DNA from 2 places in the Variovorax durovernensis genome. Region 1 is predicted to be linked to the other one. Evidence: predicted binding sites of a transcription regulator. Region 1 holds the regulator's gene; the other holds the start of a gene.

The links. Region 1 encodes sigma-54, which starts transcription at its own class of promoters, with help from an activator protein. Its sites were predicted from a motif close to TGGCANGNAANCTGCTTT; they were not measured.
Region 2: a site for sigma-54 is predicted at 3,105-3,122, ahead of ACWV14_RS21825 (ammonium transporter). Genes of this name have one in related genera too.

Annotation. Positions count from the first base shown of each region.
Region 1 is NZ_CDRNCW010000001.1:676,628-682,583, forward strand. It holds gene ACWV14_RS03105 (thiol:disulfide interchange protein DsbA/DsbL) at 1-320, shown strand, start outside; gene lptA (lipopolysaccharide transport periplasmic protein LptA) at 446-1,156, shown strand; gene lptB (LPS export ABC transporter ATP-binding protein) at 1,153-1,947, shown strand; gene ACWV14_RS03120 (RNA polymerase factor sigma-54) at 2,051-3,664, shown strand; gene ACWV14_RS03125 (phospholipase D family protein) at 3,801-5,363, shown strand; gene ACWV14_RS03130 (LysE family translocator) at 5,380-5,956, opposite strand, start outside.
Region 2 is NZ_CDRNCW010000001.1:4,585,675-4,591,630, reverse strand. It holds gene ACWV14_RS21845 (DUF4139 domain-containing protein) at 1-209, opposite strand, end outside; gene ACWV14_RS21840 (PaaI family thioesterase) at 406-831, shown strand; gene ACWV14_RS21835 (acyltransferase family protein) at 761-1,984, opposite strand; gene ACWV14_RS21830 (LytTR family DNA-binding domain-containing protein) at 2,138-3,040, shown strand; gene ACWV14_RS21825 (ammonium transporter) at 3,193-4,395, shown strand; gene ACWV14_RS21820 (succinylglutamate desuccinylase) at 4,476-5,411, shown strand; gene ACWV14_RS21815 (DoxX family protein) at 5,425-5,826, shown strand; gene ACWV14_RS21810 (restriction endonuclease) at 5,840-5,956, opposite strand, start outside.

The sequences.
Region 1 (5,956 bases):
TGGGCAAGGTCGACGAATACCAGCCGAAGGTATTCAATGCGATCCACGCGCAGCGCCAGAACGTGAACGGCGACGCCAACATCATTGCCTGGGCCACCGCCAACGGCCTCGACGGCGCCAAGTTCAAGGAACTCTTCACCTCGTTCGGCGTGGCCAGCAAGGCCAAGCGGGCTTCGCAGATGACCGATGCCTACAAGGTGGCTGGCGTGCCGGCCATGGCTGTCGCCGGCCGCTGGTACGTGGACGGCGAAACCGCCGGCAGCATGACCAAGGTGCTGCAGGTCGTGAACTACCTCGTGGGTGAAGCGAAAAAGGGCTGATGCCCAGGCTCCGCGCACTTCGTGCCGCTGCGCCCCTCACCGGCCCGCTTCGGCGGGCTTTTTCATCTGTGCGTGCGGGTTGACGCAATCAGCCGCATACAATGCCGAGCAAGTTTCGTGCCTCTATGACATTGCATTCTTACTCCACCACTCCCTTCCTGCGTCGCGTCGGCCGCCTGGCTGCCGCCGCGTTGCTGCTGGCCGGCCTTGCCTCGGGCGCCCTGGCCGAGACCGCCGACCGCAGCAAGCCGATGAACATCGAGTCGGATGCCATGCGCTACGACGACCTCAAGCAGACCAGCGTGTTCACGGGCAACGTGCTGGTAACAAAAGGCACGATCATCATCCGCGGCGCGCGGCTCGATGTCCGCCAGGACGCCGAGGGCTACCAGTACGGCGTGGTCACGGCGGCGCCCGGCAAGCGGGCCTACTACAAGCAGAAGCGCAACGCACCTGACGAGTGGATCGAGGGCGAATCCGAAGTCATCGAGTACGACAGCCGCGCCGACAACGTCAAGTTCATCCGCAACGCAGAAATGCGCCGCCTGCTCGGTTCGACGCCGAACGACGTGAGCACCGGCGCCCTGATCGTCTACGACCAGAGCAACGACACCTACACGGTCAACGGTTCCACCGTGCCGCCGAACACCGCGGTCAACGCGTCGTCCCCGAGCGGCCGCGTCAAGACCATCCTGACACCCAAGGCCGCCACGGCGCCCGCGCCCGGCGCTCCCGCCGGAGCCAAGCCCGCCGCGCCGGCAGCGTCCACGCCGGCACCCGGCACGGGCCTGCGCTCGACCACCACGCTCGGTGGCGATGGAGAAACCCGCAAGTGATCGAAACCGCTGGAACCCAGGAAGCCAACGGCGCACCGGGCAGCCGCCTGGTGGCGCGCGGCCTGAAGAAGAGCTATGGCAGCCGCACGGTCGTGAAGGACGTCTCGCTCGACGTGCAGAAGGGTGAAGTCGTCGGGCTGCTCGGCCCCAACGGCGCCGGCAAGACCACCTCGTTCTACATGATCGTCGGGCTGGTGCGCGCCGATGCGGGCGACATCACCATCGACGGCGAGCCCATCGCCCACATGCCCATCCACCGCCGCGCGCGCATGGGCCTGAGCTACCTGCCGCAGGAAGCCTCGATCTTCCGCAAGCTCACGGTCGAGGAAAACGTGCGCGCCGTGCTCGAACTGCAGCATGAGCCCGACGCGAGCGGCAAGCTCGTGCCGCTGTCCAAGCAGCACATGGAAGAGCGCCTGTCCGAACTGCTGGCCGACCTGCGCGTCGACCATCTGCGCGATTCGCCCGCGCTGGCGCTGTCGGGCGGCGAACGCCGCCGCGTCGAGATCGCACGCGCCCTGGCCACCCAGCCGCGCTTCATCCTGCTGGACGAGCCCTTCGCCGGCATCGACCCGATCGCCGTGATCGAAATCCAGCGGATCATCAGCTTCCTGAAGGAGCGCGGCATCGGCGTGCTCATCACCGACCACAACGTGCGCGAAACGCTGGGCATCTGCGATCACGCGTTCATCATCAGCGACGGGCATGTGCTGGCACAAGGCACGCCCTCGGAGATCGTCGACAACGCCGAGGTACGCAGGGTGTACCTGGGCGAACACTTCCGGATGTGATCGTGTTGCGCGGGTCAAAGGCGAGCGTGGCCACCATCCGCGTGGGGATCCTTCGCGGGGGCCGCCGCGCGCAGCGCGCAGCCTTGGGGGGAGCAGCAATCTCATGAAGCAAGGGCTGTCCCTTCGCGTCTCGCAGCACCTGGCGTTGACGCCACAGCTGCAGCAGTCGATCAGGCTGCTCCAACTTTCCACGCTCGAACTGAGCCAGGAAGTGGAGCAGATGCTCGACGAGAACCCCTTCCTCGAGCGCACCGCGGAAGAAGCGGCGCGCGAGGAATTCGGGCTCGACACGGCCGACGCCCCCGTCGCGCGCGATGACGGCGGCGAAAGTGGCGAGGGCGGCGACGGCGAGAGCGACTTCACCCCGCCGCCGGCCAGCACTTCCGCCGCCTCGACCGAGACCGGCACCACCACCACGGCCGATTCCGACGGCCCCGCCGCCGAGATCGCCGAGCGCGAGCCCGACTGGGAAGGCGACGGCACCGTCGACATGGCGCCCGACGACAGCGAGTGGGGCAGCGACGCCCCCGCGCGCCAGAACAACCTGGGTGACGACGAGCGCGCCGATGCCACCGAGCTTGCGCGCAGCCAGGAGTCGCTGCAGTCGTTCCTGCACCGCCAGGCACTGAGCCTGCGCCTGAGCGAGAACGACAGCGCCGCGCTGCGCTTCCTGATCGAGTCGCTCAACGACGACGGCTATCTCGAAGACTCCCTGCCGGCGCTGGCCTCGGGCCTGGCCGGCGACGACAACGACCAGTTCGACGACCTGGTGCATCACTTCCAGGTGGCGCTCGGCCTGCTGCAGAGCCTGGAGCCGGTGGGCGTGGGCGCGCGCGACCTCGGCGAATGCCTGAGCATCCAGCTGCGCGCGTTGGCCGCCGAGGACGACGAAGACGAAGAACAGGCACAGGTCTACAAGACCGCCATCGCCATCTGCAAGCAGCCGATGGAGCTGCTCGCGCGGCGCGATTTCAAGCGCCTGGCCACGCTCACTCGCAGCAGCGAGGAGCTGGTGCGCTCGGCGCTGCAGGTCATCGCGCGGCTGGAGCCCAAGCCGGGGCGCCGTTTTGTCGATGTCGAGCGCAACATCGTCATTCCCGACGTGATCGTCACCAAGACCGGCCGCGGCACCAACGTCAAGTTCCGCGTCATGCTGAATCCCGAGGTCATGCCGCGCCTGCGCGTGCACGACATCTACGCCGGCGCGCTCAAGTCGCACAAGGGCGAGGGCAGCCAGGCGCTGTCGCAGCGGCTGCAGGAGGCGCGCTGGTTCATCAAGAACATCCAGCAGCGCTTCGACACCATCCTGCGCGTGAGCAACGCCATCGTCGAGCGCCAGAAGAGCTACTTCGTGCACGGCGAGCTGGCCATGCGCCCGCTGGTGCTGCGCGAAATTGCCGACGAGTTGGGCCTGCACGAATCCACCATCTCGCGCGTGACCACCGCCAAGTACATGGCCACGCCGTTCGGCACGGTCGAGCTGAAGTATTTCTTCGGTTCGGCGCTGGGCACCGAGACCGGCGGCAATGCATCGAGCACCGCGGTGCGTGCGCTGATCAAGCAGTTCGTGAGCTCGGAGAGCATCAAGAAGCCGCTGTCGGACAGCCAGATCTCCGAGATGCTCAAGGAGCAGGGCATCGAGTGCGCGCGCCGCACCGTGGCCAAGTACCGCGAGGCCCTGCGCATCGCGCCGGCCAACCTGCGCAAGGCGCTGTAGCTCGGCACACCCCCAGGCTATGCGCACTTCGTGTCGCTTCGCCAACCCCCTTGCAGGGGGCAACACCAGCGGCCCGGCAGAGCCGGTTCCGCGGTGTTCGCCGCGTGGCCATGAATGGCGAGCGGGTCTGGCCTTGGTGCTCGCTCTGGCCGTGCTGTTCGTCACCGGCTGCGCCACCTTGCCCGACGAGGCACCGCGCCCGCCCACCAAGGCCATGGCCGTGTCGGCCGACACCGCGCTCGGCAAGCTCGCGATGGCCGCCCAGCCCGACCCCGACCTGAGCGGCTTCCGTCTCATGCCCGGCGGCGACTTTGCCTTCGACACCCGCATCGAGCTCGCGCGCCGCGCCCAGCGCACGCTGGACTTGCAGTACTACCAGATCGAGAACGACGAGACCGGCCGCTACCTGCTGCGCACCCTGCGCGATGCCGCCTTGCGCGGCGTGCGCGTGCGGGTGCTGATGGACGACCTCTACACCTCCGGCGAAGACGAGCTGCTGCTCGGCTTTGCCGCCACGCCGAATGTCGAGCTGCGCCTCTTCAACCCGTTCCCGGCCGGGCGCGGCAGCCTGGTCAGGCGCTTCGCGGCGTCGCTGTTCGACTTCAGCCGCGTGAACCGCCGCATGCACAACAAGCTGTTCATCGCCGACGGCGCGATGGCGGTGGCGGGCGGGCGCAACATCGGCAACCAGTACTTCACGCGCACGGCGGGCGAGAACTTCCTCGATCTCGACACCTTCGTGACCGGCGCGCTGATCCCCCGGCTCGGCAGCCTGTTCGACCAGTACTGGAACAGCACCTACGTGCGCCCCGTGCAGTCGGTGGTGGCGAGCAGCCTTTCGCGCGAGGAGCTGCAGCGCCGCTTCGATGCCGCTACCGGCGCCGACACCACCCCGCCGCCGCCGCAACCCGCGCCCAACGACCTGCTCGGCTACAGCCCGATTGCGGACGACCTGAACGCCGGCAGGCTGGGCTTGATCTGGACCCTGGCCGAGGCCTATGCCGACTCGCCCGACCGGGTGATCGGCAAGACCGCGTCGTACGGCGGCGTGCCGCTGCTGGACGTCGACAGCGTGCGCTACAACGTGGTCGAGCAGATGCGCCGCGCGCGCGCCGAGGTGACCATCGTCTCGCCCTACCTGATTCCGGGCGCCACGGGGCTCGAGGTGATGCGCGAGATCCGCGGGCGCGGCGTGAAGATCAGCGTGGTCACCAATTCGCTGGCCGCCACCGACGAACCGCTGGTGCATACCGCCTACCGCCGCTACCGGCCCGACATGCTCAAGCTCGGCGCCGACCTGTACGAGCTGAGTTCCACGCGCACCCGGCGCAGCGTGCGGCTGGGGCTCTTCGGCACCACGGTCGGGCGCCTGCATGCCAAGTCGGCGGTGATCGACCGGCGCACGCTGTTCGTGGGCTCGATGAATTTCGATCCGCGCTCGGAGTCGCAGAACACCGAGATCGGGCTGATCATCCACAGCCCCGAGATGGCGCAGCAGATGCTCAAGCTGCTCGACGTGCTCAAGCAGCAGGGCGCCTACCGGCTGCGCTTTGCCGAAGGCAGCAACGACAGCCGCATCGAATGGGTCAGCGACGACGCCGGCAAGATCACGGTGCTGCACGAGGAGCCCGATTCGGGCTTCTGGGACCGCACGATGCTCGAACTGCTGGCGCCGCTGACGCCCGAGAGCCTGCTGTAAGCGCCGCGGTATTCAGTCAGTGGCCGCCGCGAATGGCCGACCAGACCAGCCGCACGCCCAGCAGCCCCATCACGCCGCCGGCCGCGCGGTCGATCCAGGCCTTGTAGCGCAGGTAGGCAGAGCGCGGCGCCGCCGAGGAAAGCGCCAGTGCCACGATGGTGTACCAGCCGGTCTCGATGCAGAAGATCACTGCCGGCACCGCCAGCGCCAGTACCAGCGGCACCTCGCGCGGCAGGAAGGCGGCGAAGATGCTGGCGTAGACCACCGCCGTCTTCGGGTTGCTGACCTGGGTGGCAAGGCCCAGCAGAAAGGTGCGGCCGCCGCGCCCCGGCCGGCCGGGGGAGTTACCCACTTCCGGTGTAACAGCCAGTGGCTGGCGCGCGCCGCGCCAGATGCGCCAACCCAGGTAGACGAGGTAGGCGCCGCCAAAGCCTTTTATCGCCAGGTAGAGCCCCGGCACCGCCAGGAACGCTGCCTGCAGGCCGGCCATCGCGGCGATGGCGAAGACCAGTCCGCCCGCACCCATGCCCAACGCCGCCGCGAGCCCGTCGCCGCGCGAGGCCACGGCCGTGCGCGCCACCATGACGAAACTG
Region 2 (5,956 bases), 3.9 Mb from region 1:
CAGGCGAAGGTGACCGAACGGCTGCCGGCCGCCACCCGCGCCACGCGATCGATGGTGGCGCTGCCGGGATAGACCTTGACCTGGGTGATGCGCGAGCCGGAAAAGCCGGCCGGCTGCGTGGCGGCTTGCCCCTGCGCGCTGAGACTCAGCACCAGCAGGACGGCGGCGCCGGCGGTGGCGCGAAGGAAGACGGAGGTCGATGCTTTCATGGGATGCCTTCGAAGAAAGTGGGACAGACCCCCACTGCTACGGACGGGCCGCGCGAACGGGGTTAAGGCATCGCAAGAAAATTTTCGGCCGCTGTCGCCAAGGCAACCGCCGGCGCGCGGGCGGTCACGCGCGCGACGACGAATGCGAGGGGTGGTTCGTAGAGTGGCCCGCACCGCTTTCCAGGGACTGCACGCCATGCTCGACACCATCCAGGCCATCAACAAGACCGCTGCCTTCAACCGCTGGGCCGGCTTCGAAGTCACGAGCGCCGCCAACGGCGAAGCCGAACTGCGCATGGACTTTCGCGAGGAAGACATGGGCCAGTACGCCGGCTTCCTGCATGCGGGGCTGATCGGCGCGCTGCTCGACACCGTGAGCGGCTTTGCGGCCGCCAGCGTGGCCGGCCGCGTGCTGGCGTCGCATTTCTCGGTGAACTGCATCTCGCCCGCCGTGGGCCGCGCCTTCGTGGCGCGGGGGCGGGTGGTGAAGGCCGGGCGCAAGCAGGTGTTTGCCGCGGCCGAACTCTATGCGCAGGGCGAGGGCGATGCCCTCAAGCTCGTGGCGACGGGGAACGCCATTCTGGTTCCGGTGGAAGAGGCTGCCGCGAAGCCGGCCGCCTGAGCTTCAGCCCGAACAGCGGCCGCATGAAGTTGACGCGGCGGATCAGCCCGTCGGTCAGCGCCCAGCAGCCGAAGATGGTGAGCGCCACCAGCAGCGCGGGCTCGACCACCGGGCCGAGCGCGAGCGGGGCCAGCAGTACCACGCCCACGATGATCAGCGTCTGGTGCAGCACGTACCACGGGTACACCGACTCGTTGGCCCAGCGCAGCCAGGGCCAGGGCCGGTTCAGGTACCGGTGCCCGTAGCCCAGGATGGCCGAGACCGTCAGCCACAGATAGAGCACGCGCAGCACGTCCATCGACAGCCCCGAGGGCGGCCCGCTGGTGACGGCGCGCAGCGCGAAGAAAGTGGCGATCACCGCGAGCGCCGATGCAAGGGACACCCGGCGCAGCCGCTCCAGTTCCTTCCAGACGCCGGTGTCCACGCCCATCCAGTAGCCATAGAGGAACATCGTGAAATAGATGCTGTGCAGATGGAAGTCGCGCACCAGGTTGTGGGTGGCCGGAAAGCGCGAGGCCAGCAGCATCGTCCACAGCAGCAGCGGCACCGTAGGCAGCAACAGCAGCTTCCAGCCGCGCAGTCCGTTGAAGCCGCGCCGCACCCGCTGGCCGGCGGCGGACTTCCACAGCGGCAGCGTCAGCGCCACCAGCGCCGTGTAGGTGAACAGGTAGGGCAGGTACCAGAGGTGGTTCCAGGTGATGCCGAAATCCGCGCCGTCGAAGGCCTGCTTCGGCCACGGCGCACTCATCGACAAGTAGCGCAGCAGGAAGGCGCCGAAGCCCGGCGCCACCATCCCGTTGGCCACGCCCTGCGCATAGGCCTGGTAGGGCACGATCACCGCCATGCCGAAAGCCAGCGGCAGCATCAGCCTCAGGCCCCGGCTGCGCAGCAGCCCCCAGGTGCCCTGGCCCCGGCTCAGGAAACCCAGCGACACGCCGGAGATGAGGAACACCAGGTCCATGCGCCAGAGGTTGAGCATTGCCATCGGCCAGCGCAGCCATTCGGCCTCGTGAGGGCTCTTGAGATGCCAGTGCCAGCCGGCCACGTAATACATGCCCACGTGATAGAGGATGACGAAAAGGAAGGCCAGCGCGCGCAGGGCGTCGATGTCGTGGCGGCGATGGTCTGGCGGGGTGTGGTTGGCGGCGTGCATCTTGGGGCCTTGAAGCTGGAAGGCCGCGATGTTCGGCCGCACGGCCCCGCGGCGGCGCACCGCCGGGACGGATTGCCCCTGCTTTGTGACGAGCGGTGGCTGCCAGGGACGAAATCCGCCGGCCCCAGGGGCGATTTCGCGAGAATTCCGGGCATGGGCGATCCACGCAAGAACCTCTACGAACGCTACGAGCCGATCCGCCGCTATGTCGAGGTGGGCTTCTGGATCGTGCTGATGACGCTGCAGGCCGTGTTCAGCACCCTGGTCGCGATTGCCGACGTCGGCACGCGCGCCGTGCCGCATGCCCGCTGGGAGGTCGTGACCTGGGAGGTGTCGAGCCACGTCATGTTGTTGCTACTGGTGCCGGCGCTGGTGGCCATCGAGCGCCGGCTGGCGCCGCTGGCGAGCAGGCACTGGGTCCGGTTCCTGGCCTGGCACCTGGCGGCCAGCGTCGCGGTCAGCGTGGTCCATGTGGCCGGCATGTTCGGGCTGCGCTCGCTGGTCTATTCGATGGTTGGCGAGCACTACGGCTTTTCCAACTGGACCGCCCAGTGGGGCTATGAGTACCTGAAGGACGTGCGGGGGTACGCCAGCATGATCTTCGGCATCTGGGTCTACCGGCGGTTCCTGCTGCGGTTGCAGGGGGAGGCCCGGGTGCTCGATGCGCCGGAGGAGGGCGTGACAGAGGCTGCGCCCTCCATGCCGCAAGCACCCCCACCACCTCCCCCGCGCCCCGAACGATTCCTCGTGCGAAAGCTGCGCCGCGAATTCCTCATCGCCGCCACCGACATCGACTGGCTGCAGGCCGAGGGCAACTACGTGGGCCTGCACGTCAACGGCCACGATTACCTGCTGCGCGCCACGCTCACCGACTTCCTGACCCAGCTCGACCCCGACCGCTTCGCGCGCGTGCACCGCAGCCACGCGGTGAACCTGGGCCGCATCAAGGAAATCGAGCCGCTGGACGGCGGCGACGCCCGGCTGCACATGCACGACGGCACCACGGTGCCTTGCAGCCGCCGCTACCGGGACGCGCTGCGCGCCGGCGCGGGCTGATCCGGTGCGCAAGCGGGCTTGGGAAGCCCGTTATTGGTTCGTACTGCACCATCAAAGAGCTTTCAGGCACCTTTTTTGCTTGCTTGTGGCGCCGCTCCGAGCAATTCGGGTGCGTTGCACCAAATCAAACCAAAAAACTGCAAGAAGCTTCAATGGACGCACTCAAACAGGGCGCAGACGCGCTGTTCATCCTTCTCGGCGCGATCATGGTGTTGGCCATGCATGCCGGTTTTGCCTTTCTGGAGCTCGGCACCGTCCGAAAGAAGAACCAAGTCAATGCGCTGGTGAAAATCCTGGTCGACTTCTCGGTGTCGACCATCGTGTACTTCCTGGTGGGCTACGGCGTGGCCTACGGCACACATTTCTTCGTGAGCGCCACCGAACTGTCGGCAAGAAGCGGCTACGAGCTGGTCAAGTTCTTCTTCCTGCTGACCTTTGCCGCAGCCATTCCGGCCATCATCTCGGGGGGCATTGCAGAGCGCGCCAAGTTCTGGCCGCAGCTCATCGCCACGGCAGTGATCGTCGGTTTCGTCTATCCGCTGTACGAAGGCATTGCGTGGAACAAGCACTTCGGCATCCAGGGCTGGATCGCCTCGCTCACCGGCCACGAGTTCCATGACTTCGCGGGCTCGGTGGTGGTCCATGCCGTGGGCGGATGGCTCGCATTGCCGGCCGTGCTGCTGCTGGGCGCGCGGCGCAACCGCTACCGGGGCGACGGCTCGCTGAGCGCTCACCCGCCGTCGAACATTCCGTTCCTGGCGCTGGGCGCATGGGTGCTGTGCGTGGGCTGGTTCGGCTTCAACGTGATGAGCGCGCAGAGCATCGACAAGATTTCGGGCCTCGTCGCCGTCAACTCGCTGATGGCGATGGTCGGCGGCACGCTGGTGGCGCTGGCCATGGGCAAGAACGACCCCGGCTTCGTCTACAACGGTCCGCTCGCGGGGCTCGTGGCCATTTGCGCCGGCTCCGACCTGATGCACCCGCTGGGCGCGCTGGTGGTAGGCGGCGTGGCGGGCGCGATCTTCGTCAAGATGTTCACGCTGGTGCAGAACAAATGGAAGATCGACGACGTGCTCGGCGTGTGGCCGCTGCACGGCCTGTGCGGCACCTGGGGCGGCATCGCGGCGGGCATCTTCGGCACGCAGGCACTGGGCGGCATGGGCGGCGTGAATGTGTGGGCGCAGCTCATTGGCACGCTGATGGGCGTCGTCTGGGCCGGCCTGGCGGGGTGGGCGGTGTACGGCGCGCTGAAGAAGGCGGTCGGGTTGCGCCTGACGCAGGAAGAGGAATACGACGGGGCCGACCTGTCGATCCACCATATTTCGGCTACGCCGGAGCGTGAAGTGAACTGGTAATGGGCCCTGGCGGCGTGCGAGGCGCGAAACGGCCATCTGTAGCAAACTTGCCGGCTGCTTCGCTCACTCCCTACAGCCCCATGACCCAATCGCCCCCCGCCCTCGAAGTCCTCCCCCGCGACCTCTCCGCCTACCGCAAGGGCAACGTCGGCATCGACTACGTGCACCGCTTCGAGTCGGGCAAGCCCGGCCCGCACGTGCTCATCAACGCGCTCACGCACGGCAACGAGATCTGCGGCATGACCGCGGCCACGCACCTGCTCGACAACAACGTGCGCCCGAAGATCGGCACGCTCACCGTGGCCTTCGCCAACATCGAGGCCTACGAGTCATTCAAGGAAGAGGCGCCCTTCGACAGCCGCCAGATCGTGCACAACCTGAACCGCATCTGGTCGCCCGAGTGGCTCGACGGCGCGGAAGACAGCCCCGAGCTGCGCCGCGCGCGCATCCTGCGCCCGGTGGTGGAAGCGGCCGACCACATCCTCGACATCCATTCGACCAGCCAGCCCGTGGTGCCGTTCTGGGTGTACCCGGCGTTCGAGCGCAACGCCAAGGTCGCGCTGGCCATCGGCCGCCCGTCGGTGCACCTGGTGATGCCCGACGGCCTGGGCTCGGGCACGCCGCTGATCCAGTACGGCAGCCATGGCGGCCCGGACGGCAAGGGCGTGGCGATGGTGGTCGAGTGCGGCCAGCACTTCCTGCGCTCCGCGTCCGAACTCGCGACCGCCGTCACCTACGACTTCCTTGCGTACTTCGGCCTCGTCGACAAGGACCCGGCCACGCCGCCGCCCGAACCGCAACGGCGCTTTCAGCTGCTGCAGACCTACGTCATCAAGTCGGAAGACTTCGCGTTCGTGCGCCCGCTGATCGGCTTCGAGACCTTTGCCAAGGGCGAACTGATCGCGACCAACGGCGCGGAAGAGATTCGCGCGCTGTGCGACGACTGCACGATCTTCATGCCGGCGCAGCGCACGATCGTCGGGCGCGAGGCGGTGTATCTCACCAAGCCGCTGTGAGGCTGGCTGTTCGATGACCATGATGCCCGCCATGAGCCGTTGGCGCACGGCGGGGCTGGTGTTCGTCTTCCTGTGGTTCGCCATAGGCGGGGTCGCGCATTTCGTGGCGACCGAAGCCGAGATGCAAATCGTGCCGCCGTGGATTCCCTGGCCGCGCGAGATCGTGTGGGCGAGCGGCGCCTTCGAACTGCTGGGCGCGGCCGGGTTGCTGTGGCGACACACGCGGCGGGCTGCGGGGATCGGGCTTTTCCTGCTGACCCTGGCGGTCACGCCCGCGAACGTCTACATGCTGCAGCGGGCGGACTTGTTCGCAAACGTGCCGTATTGGGCGCTGGTGGCGCGGCTGCCTTTGCAGGTGGTGTTGCTGGCCTTGATTGCGTGGAGTACGAAGCTGCCGAAAACGCTCGACAAGTGAGCGAGCCGGCGGGCTATGCCGTTGCGACAGTCTTGGCCTTGGGAATCGTCCGGCCTCCGCACCGACGATAGTTGGCGCAACCCCAGAAGCTGCCGTCGTTCCTTTTCGAATCCTTTTCGATCATCTTGGC